Linked DNA regions of Planctellipticum variicoloris. The protein of the gene in region 2 binds, or shares a complex with, the protein of the main gene of each other region. Links are inferred from orthologs where the notes say so. Each region holds a gene or a part of one and is shown on either strand. Other genes may lie near its edges.

Evidence for each region.
Region 1: the proteins of SH412_RS10415 (region 2) and smc are in contact, whole or in part, in a crystal structure (PDB 3ZGX), measured with the Bacillus subtilis proteins. The link is inferred for Planctellipticum variicoloris from one-to-one orthologs.

Annotation. Positions count from the first base shown.
Region 1 is NZ_CP130886.1:7,192,191-7,196,485, forward strand. It holds smc (chromosome segregation protein SMC), read right to left. Parts: upstream 3,990-4,295; coding sequence 201-3,989; downstream 1-200. Other genes in the region: asnS (asparagine--tRNA ligase), read left to right, coding at 1-185; SH412_RS28205 (flagellar basal body P-ring protein FlgI), read right to left, coding at 4,093-4,295. UniProt on the Bacillus subtilis protein: Required for chromosome condensation and partitioning.
Region 2 is NZ_CP130886.1:2,652,819-2,668,481, reverse strand. What follows is about bases 5,894-8,743. They hold SH412_RS10415 (segregation and condensation protein A), read right to left. Parts: upstream 7,788-8,743; coding sequence 6,999-7,787; downstream 5,894-6,998. Other genes in these bases: rbsK (ribokinase), read right to left, coding at 8,007-8,743; SH412_RS10420 (DNA-binding transcriptional response regulator), read left to right, coding at 6,260-6,904. Also shown: SH412_RS10445 (CocE/NonD family hydrolase), read left to right, coding at 1-712; SH412_RS10440 (nucleoside hydrolase), read left to right, coding at 1,077-2,090; fae (formaldehyde-activating enzyme), read left to right, coding at 2,412-2,996; SH412_RS10430 (SMP-30/gluconolactonase/LRE family protein), read right to left, coding at 3,086-4,594; SH412_RS10425 (FHA domain-containing protein), read left to right, coding at 5,059-5,814; more of rbsK, read right to left, coding at 8,744-8,930; SH412_RS10405 (PQQ-binding-like beta-propeller repeat protein), read left to right, coding at 9,165-10,457; SH412_RS10400 (hypothetical protein), read left to right, coding at 10,566-13,685; SH412_RS10395 (hypothetical protein), read right to left, coding at 13,720-14,598; SH412_RS10390 (PP2C family protein-serine/threonine phosphatase), read left to right, coding at 14,914-15,663. UniProt on the Bacillus subtilis protein: Participates in chromosomal partition during cell division. May act via the formation of a condensin-like complex containing Smc and ScpB that pull DNA away from mid-cell into both cell halves.

The DNA.
Region 1 (4,295 bases), 4.5 Mb from region 2 along the record:
GCATGCGGGAGTCGCACCTCAATCCCGACGACTACTGGTGGTACCTGGAGCTGCGCAAATACGGCACGGTCCCCCACAGCGGATTCGGCCTGGGGCTGGAGCGGACGGTCCAGCTCATCACCGGGATGCAGAACATCCGCGACTGCATCCCGTTCCCGCGGACGCCCAAGAGCGCCGACTTCTGAGCGAGATCGTTCCGGTCAGGCGACCGAAGCCTGAGCCGGCGGTTTGAAGTGGCCGTCGTCGCTGACGTCTTCGAAACGGACGGCCATCCGTTTGGAGATGCCGGACTCTTCCATCGTCACGCCGTACAGGACGTCGGCGACCACCATCGATCGTTTATGGTGGGTGATCATGATGAACTGCGTCGAACTCTGGAACTCGCGGACGACCGAGGTGAAGCGTTCGACGTTGGCTTCGTCGAGGGCCGCATCGACTTCGTCGAGGATGCAGAACGGGCTGGGTTTGGCTTTGAAGATCGACATGATCAGGGCGATGGCGGTCATGGTCTTCTCGCCGCCGCTCAGGAGCGAAATGCTGCGCAGCTCTTTGCCCGGGGGGCGAGCCTGGATGTCGAGGCCGCATTCGAGAATGTCTTCGGGGTCTTCGAGGATGATGTCCCCTTCGCCCCCTCCGAAGACTTTGCGGAACAGATCCTGGAAGTTCGTGCGGATGACTTCGAAGGTCTCGGCGAACATCTTCCGGCTTTCGACGTTGATCCGCCGGATGATGTCTTCGAGCGTCTGTTTGGCTTCGACGAGGTCCTGGAGCTGGGCGCTGAGCTGCTGAAAGCGGGTTTCGAGCGATTCGAGATCGCGCAGGCTGTCGGTGTTGACGCTCCCCATCATCTTGAGCTTGCGTCGCAGCCGGGTGACGTGGGCGTCCAGCTCCGGGCGGACTTCAGAAAACGGCGGCGGCTCGGCGCCGTCGAATTTGCGGGGATTGTGAGCCGGTTCCGGCCCGGCGTCTTCGGCGTGCTCGTCCACGTGGTGCCGGCGGTCTTGGGAGGAGTGCCGTTCGTCGAGATGCAGCGCGTAGGCGGAGACGCCCGACGCCGCGACGTCCTCGAGCTTGACCTGGTACTCTTCGTCGAGTCGCTCGGCCAGACTTTCCAGAGCGTGTCGCATGTCGCGGAGACGGATTTCGTCGGCGTGCCGGCGGTCGGCCAGTTCGCGGCGCTCCTTGCGCAGCGCCAGCTCCGCTTCGACAAGCCGGCTGCGGCGCTGGCGGAGCTCTCGCTTCTCGGCGTGGAGCGCGGCGGCTTCGATCTGCACGGTTTCCGCGGCGAGATACTGCCCGTTGACGGCGTCGCGCGTGTTCAGAATATGCAGAACCGTCTGCCGCCGTTTCGCGACGGCGGCTTCAAGTCGACGTTCGGCCTCGTCGCTCTGCAGCGATCGCTGGCGGACTTCCTCCTCAAGCCGTTCGCACTGTGCTCTGAGGGCGTCGAGTCGTTCGCTCTGTTTGACGAGATCGAGCTGACGGGCGGCCCGTTCCTGTTCGAGACCCTGCGTCTCCCGCTCCGCGGCGACGAGCTGCTCCTTGTGGGCTTCGAGGTCCTGCTCCAGCGCGGCGGCATTCGCCGCCAGCTCTTCCGCCTGCTGCCTGACCCGTTGGACGTCGAGTTCGCGGGCCGCGAGCTCCTGACCGGCGAGTTCGAGTTGTTCGGCGTGATGCCGCCGGTCTCCCTGCAGTCGGTCGAGATCCTGGTCGCAGGTTGTGACTTCGGCACGCGCTTCAACCATCCGGGCCGTGGCGACATCGACGGCGGACGCCGCCGCTTCGAGTTCACCGTCGGCGGACGTCAGCGAGCGGAACACGCCTTTGAGAGATTCTTCCTGCTCGGCGATCTGCCGGTCGAGCTGAATGAGATCATTCTTGATTCGACGAAGCTCGCTCTTTCGTGAGAGCAGCGCCGTGTCGCTCCGGACGGCTCCCAGATGTAAGGACCCCTCGTGTTCGAGCACTTCGCCCTGGAGCGTGACGAATCGGCATCCGCTGCCGGGACCGGTCGCGAGGCGCACGGCATCGTCCAGAGTTCCCACGACCCAGGTGTCGGCGAGGACGGCGGCGGCGAGGCCCAGGATGCCGTGATCGCCGGTAATCAGCTCGTCCGCCCGCGAGATGATCCCTGGAAAACCGGTCAGGTCCGGCAGAAGTGCGCTGTTCAACTCCAGATGCAGGAAATCTTCGCCGCGCAGCGTGGGAGGAAGAGGTTCGCCGGCAAGTCTGTCGGGAATCGCCAGAAAGCCGACGCGCCCGGATAATTGTGCCGCGCCGGAGCGGAGATAGTCCAGCAGCGGCTGGTACTCCCGGAGGACGATGAGTTGCGACCGGCTTCCCAGGGCGACTTCCAGCAGCGCGGCGTGCTCCAGGTCGACGTCGAGCAGGTCGGCGACGCCGCCGATGACCGTGTTCCACGGGGGGAGATCGGAGGTCCGGGCGCGCGAGAGAATCTCTTTGACGCCCAGATTCAGGCCCTCCTGGCGAAGTTCGAGATCTTCGAGCAGGCTCTTCCGGGCCAGCGCTGCACTGCGCTGCTCGCGATCGGCGGCCAGTCGCGACTTGAGATCATCCTGCGCACCGACAAGCTGCGAACGCCGGCTCTGAACATCGCGGAGCGACTGCTGCGCGGCGGCCAGGCCGGTCTGCGCGGCATCGAGGCGCTGCTGGTGTTCGATCCGATCCGCCTGCAGGCGGGCGATCAGTTCGTCGAGATGTTCGAGCTGGCCGGTCACCCTCTGCTGCGAGTTCTGCAGCGCTTCGAGTTGCGCGTGAAGCGTCGCGAGCTGATTGGCGATGCCGGCCGACTGCTGGACGATCTGTTCGCGTTCCGTCCTGCGGGCTTCGATCCGCTCGCGCAACTGGACGAGCTCCGCAGCCCGGCCCTGCAGCGTGGCGTCCCGCTCCGTGACGCGGACCCGCGTCTCGGCGTACTCGGCTTCGACTTCCTGGAGCCGACGGTGTTGCAGTTCGATTTCTCCGCGGGCGTCGCTCGTCCGGCGGCGGAGGTGGGCCTGCTGTTTCTGCAGACGCGTCAGCTCGGCTTCGAGCTCCTGCAGCCGGGCCGATTGAAATTGAATCGTGGCTTCCTGGCCGACGATGGATTCGCGGACTGCCGAATTCCGGCGGTCGACGGTCCGCAGACGATCGTCGAGGGCGGAGATCTGGTGATCGAAAGCGGCTTCCTCCGATTCGATGACCTTCTGCCGGTCGGTCAGATCCTGGAGGCGTCCCTCGGATTCGGCGAGGGCAGCGTCGACAACCGAGATCTCCGCGGTGAGCTGCCGATAGTCGTCGCCCGCCAGCCCCAGCCACCACTTCTTGAGATCCTCGCTGACTTCGCGATACTTGACCGCCTTGGCAGCCTGGCTGCGGGTGGAATTGAGCTGCGCTTCGACCTCGTCGACAATGTCGGTCAGCCTGAGCAGATTCTGCGCGACCCGTTCGAGCTTCCGCTGCGCGTCGAGCCGCCGCGCCTTGAAGCGGCTGACGCCGGCGGCTTCTTCGAAGACCAGCCGTCGGGCGGTCGGGTTGGCCTGCAGGATCTGGTCGACGCGCCCCTGTTCGATGATGCTGTACGCGGCGCTCCCGGCGCCGGTGCCGAGGAACAGGTCTTTGATGTCTTTCAGCCGGGACGGAGCGCGGTTCAGCAGATACTCCGCGTCGCCGTTGCGCCAGATGCGGCGGCCGATGTGGACTTCCTGCGCGTCGATCGGCAGCAGGCCGGACGAATTGTCGTAAGTCAGCGTGGCTTCGGCGAATGCGCTCGGCTTGCGGCTCGAAGAGCCATTAAAGATGACGTCGACCATGTCCTTGCCGCGGAGGCTCTTGGCCGACTGGTCGCCAAGAATCCACTTGAGCGCGTCGACGACATTGCTCTTGCCGCTGCCGTTAGGACCGACAACGCAGGTAATGCCCTTGGCGAAGTCGAACCTGGTGCGGTCGGCGAAGCTCTTGAAGCCGAACAGTTCCAGTGACTTCAGCATGACGGGGTCCTGCCGCCGGCGGCAGCCGACGGCCCGCAGACCGGCGAGAAGACTCGCCGGTCGAAGGAATCGTTTCCAGGGGTCACGGTCCGAGCCCGGTCGCTCAGAATCTCTCGCGGAGTCGGGGAATCAGTCCAAAGGGTTTCTTCTTGGCGTCGTCGCTGTCGACCTTGTCCGCTGCCGGCGCAGCAGGGGTTGATGGTTTGTCGGAATTTGCCGGCTTCTCGTCTTTCACGGCGACCGGTTTTGTGTCGGCCGGGACGCTGGCCTGGACCCCCTCCGAGTCGGCCCAGTCTCCGCTGCCGC
Region 2 (15,663 bases):
GGTCCGTTACTACGTGATGGGAGCCGTTGGAGAAGACGGGGCGCCGGGCAACATCTGGCGGGCGCGAAAGTCTTGGCCGCCCGGGTCGAAGTTGACGCCGTGGTATCTGCAGGCGGATGGCAAGCTCGGCCTGACGGCGCCGGACTCGGAGCAGGCGGGAACGTCGTGGATTAGCGATCCACTCCACCCGATGTCGATTCCGGGAGCGGGCTTTCCGGGAGCGACTGACGCCCGGCCGTTTGAAGCGCAGTCCGAAGTGCGAACGTTTACGACCGAACCTCTGACGGAACCAATCGAATGGACGGGACGCGTGCGGGCCGAGGTCTATCTGTCATCGACGGCGAAAGATACCGATGTCATCGTGCGCGTCAGCGACGTCTACCCGGATGGGCGGTCGATCCTGATCATCGACTATCCGCTGCGGCTGCGCTATCGGGAAGGATTCGACAAACAGGTCCTGATGGCGCCCGGCAAAGTTGAACGAGTCGCCTTCGACATCGGCTGGCTGAGCCAGGTCTTCAACAAGGGCCATCGCATCCGCGTGACGATCGCCAGCACAGGCTCGCCACTCTACGAACCCAACCCGCAGACCGGCGAACCGCTGACGATCGAGCCTCCCGACAAAGTGGTGAAGGCGACGAATACCGTTCACCACGACCGCAAGTACGCTTCGCGGATCATCGCGCCGCTGGTATCGGCGGAAGAGAAATAGAAGACAAGCAGGATTCACCGCGGAGGATAGTGAGGGAGGGAGAAGAAAGGGAGAAAGGCAGCAACACTGGTTCCCAGGCTCTGCCTGGGAACCGGCTGATTGCGAGGCTCTGCCTCGCTCTTTGCCATCGTGCGAGCGAGAAAGGAAGAGGACGGACGACGTTCCCAGGCAGGAGCCTGGGAACGAGGTCAATCGTGGCAGGCATGGACTGGTCGAAAACAGTTCGAACGCACTTTGCTCCCATCATTAATCACTTTTGCGATCTCCTGATTTTCTTCTCTGCGCCCTCCGCGCCTCCGCGGTACAGTTCTCTTCCTCTTCGCATCTGAGTGCACATCGAATCGTTTGCAGAAAGAGTCTTCGCATGCGGCTGCTGTTGATTGGCCTGGTGACTTGTGGATTCCTGGGCGTCGTTCCTGAATGTCCGGCCGCGGAGCCGGTGCGGGTGATCTTCGACACCGACGTTGGCAACGATGTGGACGACGCGCTGGCGCTCGGGCTGCTGCATGCCCTGGAATCGCGGGGACACTGCAAGCTGCTGGGAGTGACAATCACCAAGAACGATCCGCTCGCGGTTGAATACGTCGATGCCGTCAACACGTTCTACGGTCGGCCCGACATTCCGGTCGGATCGGGCCGCGAAGCGGTCAGGACCGAGCCCAGCAAGTTCTTGCCGCTGGCCGAGACCAGGGACGACGGCCAATTGCGCTATCCGCACGATCTGCGGGAGCCGCAGGCGCTGGAGTCGAAACAGCTTCTCCGGAAGCTCCTGGCTGCGGAACCGGACGGTTCGGTCGTCGTGGTCCAGGTAGGATTTTTCTCGAATCTCGCCGGGCTGCTCGATACGCCCGCCGACAATCTCTCTCCGCTCACCGGCAAAGAGCTGATCCAGAAAAAAGTCCGCCTGCTGTCGGTGATGGCTGGGGCGTTTCAAACGATTGAGTTCAACAACCACTACTGCGAATACAATGTGATCAAGGACATTCCCGCCGCTCAGAAGCTGGCGCAGGAATGGCCGACCCCGATCATCTGGAGTGGCTTCGAGATCGGAATTGCCGCCCCGTATCCCGCAGTGAGCATCGAGCGGGACTTTGGCTACGTCACCCACCACCCGCTGTCGGAGTCTTACCAGCTCTATCTGCCGACGCCCCACGAACGCCCGACGTGGGATCTGACCAGCGTGCTGTACGCCGTCCTGCCGGATCGAGGGTTTTTCGGAACCTCGCCAGCCGGACGGACGAAGGTGGAAGCCGATGGCTTCACCCGGTTCACGCCCGACGGAAAAGGTCCGCACCGGTTTCTGACCATGAACGCCATTCAGGAAGCCCGGGTGCGGGAAGCGTTCCAGCAGCTCTGCAGCGAACCCCCGCAGCGATGATTGAAGATGAAGACAAGCGGAAGAAGCGTTTCGACATGGCGGTGCGGAAAGACTGGAGGGAACGTGGCCAGTGAGTTCTGAATTGGGACGATCTCAAAATCCTTCTCCCGGCGTTTGTTTTTTCGAACCTCTCTTGTCCGCTCTTCGTCGTTCCGACTTTCTCATTCGGTGGTCATTTTCGCGGCCTCCGCGACTCCACGGCGAAATCTGCTTCTCAGTTCCCGTCAACCGCAGCAACGATTGCATTCGGCCCCGGCGTCTGCTCTGATTCCGCCCGGTTGTCCGATCCCGTTCTCCAGCGACACTCGTCGAGGATTCCTCATGCCGAAAAAGAAGAAGGCCGCCGTCAAGAAGGTCAAAGTTCCGCAGCGGATCGTCATGCGCACCGGCGAAGCGCTCGTGGAGGCCGAACCGGCCTGGTCGGCCGCTGAGCCGGAAGTTGTGATCGGCGAACTCGACGGACCGGTCGGATACGCCATCGCCAACCTGATCGGCGATCAGACCAAGGGACATTCGCGCGTCTTCGCCATCCTCAACTGCGACGTGCAGGTCAAGCCGGCCACAGTGATGGTCAGCAAAGTGACCGTCAACAACGAAAAATACACCAACATCCTGATGGGCACCGTTCAGGCCGGGATTGCCAACGGCGTGCTCGACTGCGTTCGCGAGGGAATCATTCCGGCCAGCAAGGCGAACGACCTGGGAATCATCGTCTCAGTCTGGCTCGATCCCTCGGTGGTGGACGTCGAGATCGACCATAAGATTCTGTTCGAGACCAATCGCGCCGCAACGGCGAAAGCCATTCGCAAGGCGATGCATAACGAGCCGTCGATCGAGTGGCTGCTCAAGCACCAGCACGAAGTCACACATTTCTTCCATGCGATGGGGGTCGAAGGCAAGCTGTAGAACCCGTTGGACACGTCAGAACGCAAAAGCGGCCCCGATTCTCACGAATCGGGGCCGCACCGTTTTTGTCGACCGCCAGCGTCCGTCGCTTATTTCTCGTACGGTTTTTCCTTGGCAGCGTCCGCGCCGAACGAAGCCCGGAAGCCTTCCGCCGCGGCGGCGACGGTCTTGTCGGGACCGGTCAGCTTGAGGAAGTAGGCTTCTTTGGCGTCCCCTTTGGCGACCACCAGAATCACACCCAGCGACCGCGAGCCCGGCACCGCTTCCGTCCGTCCGGCGATCGGCGGACCAATCGAACGGTTGTAGGTTCCGGAGATCTCGCTGAAGTAGTATTCGCCCTGCGGGCAGTTCCCGAACGTAATCTTGACCTTGCGCCCCTCGCCCTGGAACTGCTTAACCCAGCGTTCCAGGTTGGGATCAATCCCGCCACCGCCCCCTGCGAACGAAGACACCACGAGTTCCGCCGGTTCCTTGTCTCCGTCGACCGCGGGAATCTTGAACTGCGCCAGTCGCAGACGATTGGCGGGAGGTTCCTGCTTCCAGGTGGCAGGTGCGTTGAGGGTGATGTCTTCAATCTTGACTTCCTTGGCCTCGGCGGCCGGCTTGTCCTGGGCAAAGCTGGCCAGCCGGACGGGAATTTCCTGCCGGCGGTGAGTCACTTTCGCCGCCGGACTCGGACCGGATGCGACCGTGGGAGCGCCGGCCACGCTCAAGCCGATCGAGTACAGGCTTGTCCGGGCGGTGATGTACAGCGTCTTGCCGTCGGCGCCGCCAAAGGTGCAGTTCGCCGGTCGCTCGGGAACAGGAATCCGTCCGATCAACTCGCCGGCCGGCGACAGGACGACAATCCCGCCGTACGTGGCGTAAATGTTGCCGTGCTGGTCGAGCGCCATCCCGTCCGGTCCGCCGCCGTCGAGCTTCGCGTCGCCCGTGAAGATCAGCTTGCCCTCGCCGACCTTGCCCGGTGCGGAGATTTCGTACTTCCAGAGCTGCGAGAGATTGGGCTCGGCGACATAGAGCGATTTGCCGTCGGGAGAGACCAGCACGCCATTGGGCCGCTGCAGCTTGTCGATCACCCGCATCGACTGGCCCTGGGGGTTGATGTAATAGACCCCCATCACTGGCTGGTCGATCTTCGGGTCGGCGCCGTAACGAGGATCGGTGAAGTACAGCCCGCCGTGCCCGTCGAGCGCCAGGTCATTCGGGCTGTTGAGCGGTTTGCCGTCGAAAGCATCCGCAAGGACTTCGATCTTGCCGCCCTGGGAACCGATCTTGACGACCCGCCGGTCCGTTCCCTGACAGGCGTAGAGGTTGCCATGGGCATCGAAGACCAGGCCGTTCGCTCCGCCCGAAGGCTTCAGAAAGTCGGAGACTTTTCCATCGCTATCCACTCGCACAATCCGCGAGTTCGGGATATCGCTGAACAGCAGGAAGCCCTGCGGATTCCAGGCCGGTCCTTCGGTGAATTTGCAGTCGCCGACGACCTTTCGGGCCTCGGCGCCCGCGGGTACGAGATCGTTCAGGTCCGCCGCCGAGGCGGTCGCAGCAGCAATCAGCAGCCCGCAACAGGCCAGCGTTCTCTCGAACAGTTTCCGCATGAATCCGTCTCCGAACTGGGATGCAAGTCACGACTCTTCAGGCGCAGACGATTGTCGGTCAACACCCGCGGAATTGCAAACTGCGATCGATTCTCCCGTCGCTGCGAAAGATTCTCTGAAGAAACGAACGGGATTCGGACGTGAGGACTTTTATTCAGGGGATAAGCCTTCTGCGACGGCACAACGCCTCCCACAATTGCCGGGCGTGCGACACGAACCTCAGACCTTGCGCAATCGAAACAGTCTGCTGCGAAACCGGGCACAGCGCGGCGGCATATTCTGCCGGACCGTCCTCCGTGCGCGGAGCCAACCTGAGCCGCAACTCCCGGCCCCGCGCGTGGTTGACAATGGCCCGATGAAACACTCATGGCATGCCGCGCGGCTGGTCGAAATTTCCAAGGCCGGGAGGGAATTCCCCCGAGTTTCTCATTGAGCGCTCAACACGATGTTGAAGCGAGGTTGCCATGCCCGTTCGAGAGATGGTCAATCCGACCGATGCGGCCAATGCCCCTGTTCCCGTGCTGCTGGAACTGATCACTGACGGCGGTGACACCGAGTGGCTGGAACTGGCTGAAGGGGACTTGACGCTCGGGACAGCCAGCCGGTGCGACCTGCGGTTGACCGGCGGACCAGCGCTTCATAGCGTCGTCCATCGAAAAGGGAACAACGTCTGGATCGAAGCGACCGACGCGGCCAGCCGCCTGGAGATCAACAGCAGGCCCGTGCGACGACTCTCACTGCGCGACGGCGACCGGATGGTCATCTCCGGCAGCGAACTCTTCGTCCATATCGGCGAGTCGGCGCTGCTGGCCGCCCGGAGGCGTGAGGCGCAGATCGACGCCGCGAACATGACGGCGGAAGAACTGTGTGACCGGATCGCCGCGGAGGAGATGGCGATTCAGCAATTCGAAGGTCGCCGTCGGCTCGGACTGCAGGCCCTCCTCGCAGCCCTGGGAGACGCGTCGGGAAACGAGCCCGATTCGAGCGAGGCCGAGCTGGCCGAAGCCCGTCGCTTCGAAGAGCTGCTGGAGCAGATCAAGGTTCTGTCCAACGCGCTGGACAACCGGACTCAGATCCTGGCGGACCGCGAGAGCGAGCTGCTTGAAACCAGTTCCCAACTGCAGTCGGTCCAGGACCGGATGACGCGCCAGCTCGACGAATTGATGTTGCGACTGAACCAGCAGAACGGGGCGCCCGACGAACTGCGGGCGAGCGCATAGCCGTTCGAGGCTGTTTGCGTCGGTCGGCTACGACGATGAGACCGTTGGGCGAAACCAACGACATGCGCCCCGCGCATTCCGGTCGACTCGTTGAGGTACTGGATGCGTCGGATGCGGCCAGGTCGCCATCGTGGGGCCCCGCCTCAGGTTCGCGCTCGGGCCGCTCCTTGGCCGGGGCCTCTCGGCGTGCTATCGTCGCAATGAAACTTCGAAGACTTCCGACACGACGACTTCATTCGCGTCTCGTTTCGACTTACCCATCGCGTGGGACGTTGGCCGTCGCAGTCACAACGTCTGCGGCGTCGGAATTGCCAAAGTGCAGACCAATGTCGCAGAAACTGGCGGCTAACCGTTTGTGATCGGCTTGATTTTCTTCGAATGTGACGTGGAATACAGGGAGGAACACAATCGTAGCGGGTCTCACTCGCAGGACGTCCATTCGCCGATGCAAATTCTGATCGTGAGCCACATTGGAGCGCAGCGCCGGTCGCTGCAGCTTGTCCTGCAGGGGGCGGGACATCTGGTCCAGACAAGCGATTCGCTGGAGGGGGCGTTCAGCGTGCTGACTCGCAGTCTGAATGTTGAGGTTGTGATCAGCGAATGGAATCTGGGGAGCAGCTCTGCCTGCGAGTTGCTCGGCCGCTTGAAGCAGATCCCGCGTCTGGCGGATGCAGACACCGAGCCGCGAGAACCCTCGTTTATTATTCTCAACATGCCATCTCTCCACACGGACCATGGAGGGAGGACGTCGTCCGTCACCCACATGCGTTCGTTCGGTTTTCGCGACATCCTGGAGAAGCCGGTCAGCCGCGAGACGCTGATTACCAAGCTGAAGGAGATCGAAGCCGAACGCTACTCGCTGCCAACGGACGCGGAGAGAGGCTCGGACGACAGCGCCGATTGCCTCCCGATCGTGGAAGCGACCGCGGTTACAGCAGAGCCGAGACCGGACGTCTGCCCGGTCCCGCAGTCGGACCGACGCCTGCTGGAACTGGAGAGGGAGATTCGCCAGCTCCGGGCTGAGATTGATGAGCAGCAGCGGCGTCTGACACGGATGGCCAGCGAGATGGGGGAGTTGACTCAGCGTTGAGTCAGCAGGCATCAGCGCGATCGCCGTCCCGCCCGGTCTTCGTCGCCGTCTGAACTCGGATTCGCAGGCGTGAGACGTTCCTGGCAGCTCTGGCTCAATTCGGAGCGGAGACCGTGTCGCGCGGCGGTTCGACGACCGCGGACGTAGCGTCCGCGGAACCAGGCGGAAGGACATAGATATCGCCGTACTCATCGGGCTGTTCGGCCCGAAAGTGATGGTGGCGCAGCAGTTCGAGAATCGCGAGGAAGATTCCGATGATCTTGCTGCGGAGATTCGTCCCTTCAAAAAACTCGCTGAAGGGGACCCGACCGTCCGCTCTGACGCGTTCGGCGATTCGTTCGACGTAGACCGAGATTGGCGTGTCGTCGTAGCGGATGCTGGACGTTTCTTCGACGATTCGCTTCTGCAGCACGCGGGAGAGGGCGCTCACCAGATCCCAGAGTTCAACCTCCTTGATGGGGTCGGCCGAGTGATCCTTGGCCGTCCGCGGTCGTTCGTCGGTCAGGCGCGGATAGCGCTCCTGCCACTCGGCGGCCTGGTGCTCCAGGGCCAGGGCGGCGTCCTTGTATTTTTTGTACTCGAGGAGCTGCTGGATTAATTCGCTGCGGGGATCGTCGGCGAGCGGCGCTTCGTCGGGCTGCTCATCCTCGGCCCGAGGGAGGACCAGGCGGCTTTTGATCTCGACGAGGGAGCTGGCCATCACAACGAAGTCGCCGACCAGATCGAGGTCAATCAGCTCCAGGACTTCGAGGAACTGCAGGAACTGTCCGGTGATTCTGGCGATCGGCAGGGAGACAATGTCCACCTCGTTCCGCCGGACCAGGTACAAGAGGAGGTCCAGCGGTCCGGAAAAGACATCAAGTTTGACGCGGTACTCGGCCATCCGTGCCTTGTGTTTCACGTTCGTGGAACGGTCGGCTGCTGCGCTTCGCAGCGCAGCAGCCGACTCTGAACGCGAACGCCCCCCAGACACCTTATCGTCCGAATGCGCGGAAAAGTTTCACACAAGGGGGAGATCGTCGCGGCGCACAGGGCTTATGCCGCTGGGCTACCTTGAATCGCCCTTGGAAGGCTGCCTTTCGCTCGATGTGGAGCTGGTTGCTCAACGCGACGTCTTGAGTCGTTTGAGAATCTCCGCGCGGCGAGGCGCCGACGGCTGTGCGCCCATCCGGGTGACGGAAATCGCTGCCGCCGCGGACGCAAAGTGGACGGCTGCGGCTAGCGGCTGGCCTTCGACGAGCCGGGCGGCGAGGGCGCCGTTGAAGACATCACCAGCGGCGGTCGTATCGACCGCCTGCACCGGAAATGGCGGCGCGAGAAAAGTCCCAGCCGGCTCGCTGACCCAGGCCCCGCGGGCGCCGAGCGTGAGAATCACCGTTTCCACGCCGAGCTCATGCAGGACGCGGGCCGCCAGGTTGGCGGTGCGCGGGTCCCGGACCCGCCGGCCGGTCAGCAGCTCGGCTTCCGTTTCGTTCGGGGTGATGATCGAAACTCGCGGCAGAATCTCCGCGGGAAGCGGCCCGGCCGGGGCGGGATTGAGAATCAGCCTCGCCCCCGACGTTGCGGCCAATTGGGCCGCGGCAGTGACCGCAACCGGCGAGGTTTCCAGTTGGACGAGGACGACGTCTCCGGGACCCACCACAGCTTTCGCCCGACGGACATCCGCGGCGGAGAGTTTCGCATTGGCGCCGGGAGCGACCGCGATACTGTTCTCACCGGCGGCGCTGACGCAGATCAACGCGACGCCCGACGGCTCGCGGGCGTCGCGGACGATGAACTGCGTATCGATGCCGTCGGCGTGAAAACCCTTCAGCGCAACGTCGCCGTAGGCGTCCTGTCCCAGCCTCGCGACAAACGTCACTTGCGCGCCGGCCCGTGCGGCCGCGACGGCCTGATTGGCCCCCTTCCCTCCCGGCGCGGAGAGGAACCTGCCGCCGAGCAGCGTTTCGCCGGGGCGCGGCAGTCGCTCGGTCCGGACGATGAGATCGGTATTGGAGCTGCCGACGACAAGGACGCGGCCGGTCATGGGGGGACTCGCGGAGGGCGGATCGGGAATGGCGAGAGTTTAGCAGGTAGAGAGTGGATGGTGGTCAGTGGATGGTGGATGGTGGATGGTGAAGAAGAATGCTCAACGCTTAGCGCTCAACGCGGATGTTGCGGGGGTGGGCACGGCTATCTATACTTGCGGGCAGTCTGCCTGCCCCCGGTCTGCCGGGAATTGCCTGCCATTGTCTTCATCCCACAAATGACTGGATCGCGTATGTCTCGCCTTGCCCTCCTCGGTGTGTGTGTCGCTGCGCTCGCTTCGGCGACAGCGTGGGCGCTGGAACCGCTGCGTTCAACAGACTGGCCGCAGTGGCGTGGCCCCGGACGCGAGAATCGGAGCGCCTCGACCGGACTGTCGACCGACTGGGAGGCGCATCCGCCGACGCTGGCCTGGAAGGTCGCCGGCTTGGGCAAGGGCTATGCCAGCGTGTCGATCGTCGGAGACCGGCTCTACACGACCGGAAATCACGGCGACTCGCAGCACGTCACGGCGGTCGATCTGAAGTCACACAAGGTCGTCTGGAGCCAGCCGGTTGTCGACTTCGAGCCGAAACACGGCTACGAAGGGTCGCGCTGCACGCCGGCGGTTGACGGCGACAAGCTCTATGTGGTGACCTCCAACGGGGCGATCACCTGCCTGAACGTGGCCGACGGCAAAATCGTCTGGCAGCGGGACTTCAAGGAGTTCGGCGGGAAGATGATGTCCGGCTGGGGTTTCTCCGAGTCGCCGCTGGTGGATGGCGACCGGGTCGTCTGCACGCCGGGCGGCGAAGACGCCATGATCGTCGCGCTCGACAAGCAGACCGGCAAGGACGTCTGGAAGTCGGCCGTGCCGGACTTTGGCGAGGCGGGCAAGCCGGGCGCCGGGTATTCTTCGATCGTGATCAGCGACGCCGCGGGCGTGAAGCAGTACGTCACCCTCGTCGGTCGGGGCGCGATCGGCGTCCGGGCGTCGGACGGCAAGCTCCTCTGGACGTACAACCGTGTGGCGAATCCGGTGGCCAACATTCCGACGCCGCTGATCGCCGGGGACTACGTCTTCACGTCGTCGGGCTACGACCAGGGAGGGACGGCGCTGTTGAAGCTGACCCGCGACGGCGACGGAGTCTCGGCGACTGAAGTCTATTACCATCCGGCCCGCGAAATGCAGAATCACCACGGCGGAATGGTGCTGGTCGGCGATCAGGTCTTCATGGGACACGGTCACAACAACGGCTTCCCGATGTGCATCGACCTGGCGACCGGGAACGTCCTGTGGGGCGGGAAGATCCGCGGCGCCGGTTCGGGTTCGGCGGGAGTGACGTATGCCGACAAGCACATCATCTTCCGCTATCAGAGCGGCGACGTGGCGCTGGTGGACGCTTCGACGGACGAGTACAAGCTGCGGGGTTCCTTCAAGCCGGAAATCGTCGAGAGCCCGAGCTGGGCGCATCCAGTCGTCGTCGGAAATACGCTCTACCTGCGGGAGCAGGATACGCTGATGGCGTATGACGTAGGCAAGAAGTAGAGTGGTGGGTGGATAGTGGGTGGTGAAGAGAAAAGTTAGACTGCGCGGGCCCTGGGATCGGTGGATTCCGGGGCTCGCGATGTTTCGGGCGACAGTGAGGGGACGGCGATGAGCGGTTCGGTGTGGGTTCGCGTGGGATGTCTGCTGGCAATCTGCTGGAGCCTGCCGGCGGAAGCGCTGGACTATCGCGTCACCGATCCGGCGCTCAAGGTGGAGCTGCTGGACAGTTCGGAGACGGACTCATTCCTGGCAGTGCGGGTCGACGCCGCCGGTCGCATCTTCGTGGGCGGTCGGAAGACACTGTTCGTCTACGAGCCACTCCCCGACGGAACCTACAAGCCGCGGGAGCTGCTGCTGGAGTTTCCCGATCACACGTGGGTTTACGACATCGAGATTCGCGGCGACGATCTGTACCTGATGACGGTCAGCGCCCTCTACATCGTGCCGGGAGGACGGATTCAGCGGACCGGGCTGAAGCCTCAGCGGCTGGTGTGGGGCGTTCCGAACGGGCACGTGCATCAGTGCCTGCATGCCTGCGCCTGGGGGCCGGAGGGAGATCTCTATTTCTCGATGGGAGACCCGCTGTGGTATTACGGCGACTTCAGCCGGCCGGACCACTGGGGCTACTGGTCGATGTTCTTCAGGCCGGACGAAAATCATCCGGCCGGGGCCAACGGCTTCGCGCGAGTCCCCTACCACGGCGTGGGGGCGGTGTTTCGCGTACAGCCGGACGGGACGAAGTTGCGGAGCTTTGCGCGCGGCCTGCGGAACAGTTGCGGACTGAACTTCGACCGGAACTGGAACCTGTTCACGAACGACAACGACCACGAAGCGATGCCGGCCTTCTACGCGCCGGGGCGGCTGCTGCAGGTGTCGCCGCAGGCGTACTACAGTTGGCCGCGGGGCTGGCTGCTGAGCAAGACGCCTGACCGGGCAGATCTGCTGCCGACGCTCAACGAGAGCCTCGGACGATTCGTGCCGGTGCTGCAGACGTATTATGCGGACAAGTTCCTGCCCGAAACTTACGACAACAACCTGCTCGTCGCCCGCTGGGGCCGGCGGACGGTGTCGCGGTTTCCGCTGGAAAAGAAGGACTCCAGCTTCACGGCCGCCGAGCACGTCATGCTCGAAGGGCAGAACCAGGCGCGACCGGTGGGGGTGTGCGTCGGTCGCGGCGGGCGGGTGTTTGTGACGCTGAGCTACATGTCCCAGAACGAAGGTTCGCCGGTTTATCGAAGCGACCTGGCAATAATCACGCGGGCGGACGACTCGAAGGCCATGCCGTTCGACGGCTACGAGCCCCCCACTGCGACCGCCGATAAACTGTGGAGCGAGCTCGCTTCGCCAAGCTGGTCGCAACGGTCCGTGGCCCATCAGGAACTGCTGCGACGGGGCGGCCCGCTGCTGCTGGAGGCGGCCCGCAAACTGAAAAATGCCGTGGCGACCGACCCGGCGACGCCCCATCTGCTGTGGCTGGCGGCGGCCTCGGCAAAAGCTTCGAAGACGGACTATGCGGGGCAGATTCTCCGCAAGCTGGCAAATGGCGAGAACGCCAACCTGCGGCTGCAGGCGGTCCGGGCGCTCGATCACTTTCCGGAGCTGCATACCGGCCGGGACTTCTTCGTCTCCAAGTTCGACGACGCCGATCCCCAGGTCCAGGTCGCGGCGGTTACGGGACTCTTCTCCCGCATCGGCGAAGAAGAAGTTCCTTACGAAGTCCTGGAACTACCGGCGCGGAGCAAGGATGCCTTCGTCCGCCACACGACGGCGATTCTGCTGTCGCAACTGGCGCCATTCGATCAGATCGCTCAGCTCGTGAATTCCCGCGACGCCCAAAGCCGGATGACCGGCGTCCTGGCGGCGGGGTTCGCGATGACAGTACCTGGCGTCCACGACGAACTGCCGGAACAGGCGCCGCTGGAGCCGCAGCGGACGGAGGCGGCGAACATCATCGAATTCGCCGACGGCAAAGTGGACCTGCGGGAGCAGGGACGACTTGGCAACTACACGATGGCCGAATACTGGAAGAGCGCGCCGCGGCCGGGCGAGACCGAAATGTTCTTTGCGCTCCTGATGGAACGACTCGCCGATCCGAACGATCAGATCCGACTGCAGGCCGCCCACTTTCTGTCGGTCGTCAACGATCCCCGCAGCGAGCCCGAGATCGCCAAGGTGCTGACCGACGTGCAGGATCGACGGTTGAGCCTGGCGGGCGGACGGGGCGTCGCCAAGGTCTGGATGCTCGGTCCGCTGCCGGACGGCGACAAGGGCTTCGAGACGGCGCATGCTCCGGAACTGGGACCGGTCGATCTGCGGGCGAAGGTGGAGGCCGGCGGCATGTCGCTGGAGTGGAAGGAAGTTGCCCAGACCGGCAAAGACCGGCCGCTGTATGATTTCGCCCAGCTCTTCGGCCCCAGCCCTCAGTCATCGGTCTACTCCTTGTTCCGGATCGAGAGTTCGGTCGCTCAGCGGTGCCAGTTGCTGCTGGGAGCCGAAGACGGTCTCAAGGTCTGGCACAACGGCAAGCTGGTCTGGTCGAAGGACGACGTCCGGCCGAACATTCAATACGACGACGTGGTGACGATCGATCTGCAGCCGGGCGGCAACGACATCCTGCTGCGGGACCGCATGCGAGCGGGACTTGGGGGGCAATACATCCATTACCGGACGCTGCAGGACGTGCAGATCACGCTGCCGCCGCTGCCGGACGGACTGTCGCTCGCCGAGCGGCTGAAGGCGGCGGGGACGGGGAATCAGCCGATCGATCCGAAGTTTCTGGAAGTCGACTGGGCCATGGCCCTGAAGGGGGCGGACGTCGAACGGGGCCGGAAACTCTTCGGGGCCGAATCCCTCGGCTGCGCGAAGTGCCACGCCGCCACACCGGTCGCCGGGACGACCGGCGGCCCCAGCCTGGCGGACGCCGGGCGGCGATTTGAACTGGCCTATCTGGTGGAATCGGTGCTGGCCCCGAACAAGGTGATCTCGCCGGTCTTCAAGTCGACTGCCCTGACGACTGTCGACGGAAAAGTTCTGACAGGTCTGGTCGTGATGGAGACGGCGGACAAACTGGAGCTGCTGCTGCCGGACACGAAGCGAGTGACGCTGGCCAAGTCGGAGATCGAGGACCGGAAAGCGTCGGAGGTCTCGGCGATGCCCGCCGGCGTGGTGAAGACTCCGGAAGAATTGCGCGACGTCCTGGCGTACCTGCTGAGTAATCCAATGCAGTAGGGAGCCAGCGTGGCAGGATGCCTGCGACGTCGGATTATGGCTCTTTTTTTGCGCTCGGATCGTCGAACAGAGTTGCAGGAATTGTCGCCGGATTGACCGCAATTGAGTACGCCATGACCGGCGTGACATAGACGCTCGGGACGCCCCATACTTCGGCGTCGTCGAGGATGGCCCACAACTTGGCGCTGCCTGAACGCGCGAAGCCGTAGGACCAGGATTCGCCATCGGACTCGATGAATAGCAATAGCTCGGGATTGACGCCCCACACTCCCGCAAAAATCGTTCCGTCGGCCAGAGGCTTGGCCGACGGTTCATAGCGGTCGAGCGGTGTTGGCAGCAGTCGCAGTTCGATCTGGTTACCCAGGTGGAATTCGCGCAGAGTGAACTTCTGGGCCAGCCGTTTCATCTGGACCAGCCGGAGCTGCGGTGTGGCGGCGGGACGTTCGTCCGTTTTGAACTTCTGGAAAGTCAGCGCTGATTCGGCGGGTGGTGCCCAGGTGAAGGCGCCGCACTGCATCGTCAGATGCGGTTTGTCGATGGCCAGAAACTCGTGGTTGAGCTGGTAAGATCTCCCCTCGGCCGGACCAAAGGGACCGTAGATTTCCGAGGTGACGAGCGCAATGGGGCGTCCTTTGGCGCCAACGCGCCAGACGGCGGAGTCGGCGATCTTGCGGGCGGGATCGGAGTACCGCAGGATTGGCTGGGCTTTAAAGGTCAGTTCGCGCGGATCGCCGGGATCGGTCGGACTGATGGCGATCTTGCCGACCACGTTTCGCAGGAATTCGAGTCGGGACGGACTCGATCCGTCCTGATCCGGTTTTACCGCGCTCTCCTGTGCCGAAAGGGAACTGGCGCAGAATGTTGCGAGTAAGCCAGCCACCAGATGGACACGCTGAAAACTGATGCCGTTCATGAAGGATAACTCCGTAGAAGCTGGCTCGTCGGGGTTGAGCGGGAATCCCGCGGGACGTGTCTGCAGACGTCAGGCGTTCAATGCAGTCATCGTGACTGTTCCGTTAGGCCGCCGCAAGCGAGGTTTCCGGGACGTGGAGAATTCCTACACGGCGACAGGTGTTCGCGGACGTTGCATGCCCCGACGTGTACCCGGCCGATGCCGTCCCCTTCGTTCAACCGCCACGTGCGATCGCCGACCGGCGAAACGGCACCGGTATCCTGCTAGAATTGTGGTGACGCCGAGTGCATTCCGTAACGGCGACAGGAGCGAGGTATGTTGAGTCCCAAGCGGACCTGGCAGGACGAACTGGCGATCATCGACCGGACGATGAAAGCCATCTCCGGCGTCAACGACCCCGAAGAGCTGGTGTCGATCTACTGGAACGGCATCGGCGAGCTGATCGAGACCGACGACTACGTGGCTGTCTCGCGGCGGAATGTCGATTCGCCATTCTATTTGATTACGCGTTCGTCGCGATTCGCCGAGTCGTACAATCCCTGGACCCAGCGCGACCTGCTGCCGAAATTGACTGGCGGACTTCTGGGCGAAATCGCCTATGGCAGCAGCCCGGTGATCATCGAAGACCTGCCGTCCCGGCTCGCGGCGGACGATCCGGCCTGGTTTTATCTGCAGGGGTTTCAGGCGCTGGTCGCACTGCCGCAGTACGATGGCGGCGAGGCTCTCAATCATACGATTATGCTGGTCCGCCCCGGGGCCGACGTGAACCACGGCATGATTCCCATGCTGCACTGGCAGGCGGGGCTGTTCGGACGCGGGACGCAGAACCTGGTGCTGCGCAATCAACTGAGCGCGGCCCTCCACGCGCTCGATCGGGAGCTGCAGGTCGTCGGCAACATTCAACGGTCGCTGCTGCCGGACCAGCTCCCGACAATCCCCGGCTTCGAACTGGCCGCCCACTACGAAACCAGTTCCCGGGCCGGCGGCGACTACTACGACTTCTTTCCGCTCGCCAACGGCGCCTGGGGACTGTTCATCGCCGACGTCTCGGGCCACGGCACCCCG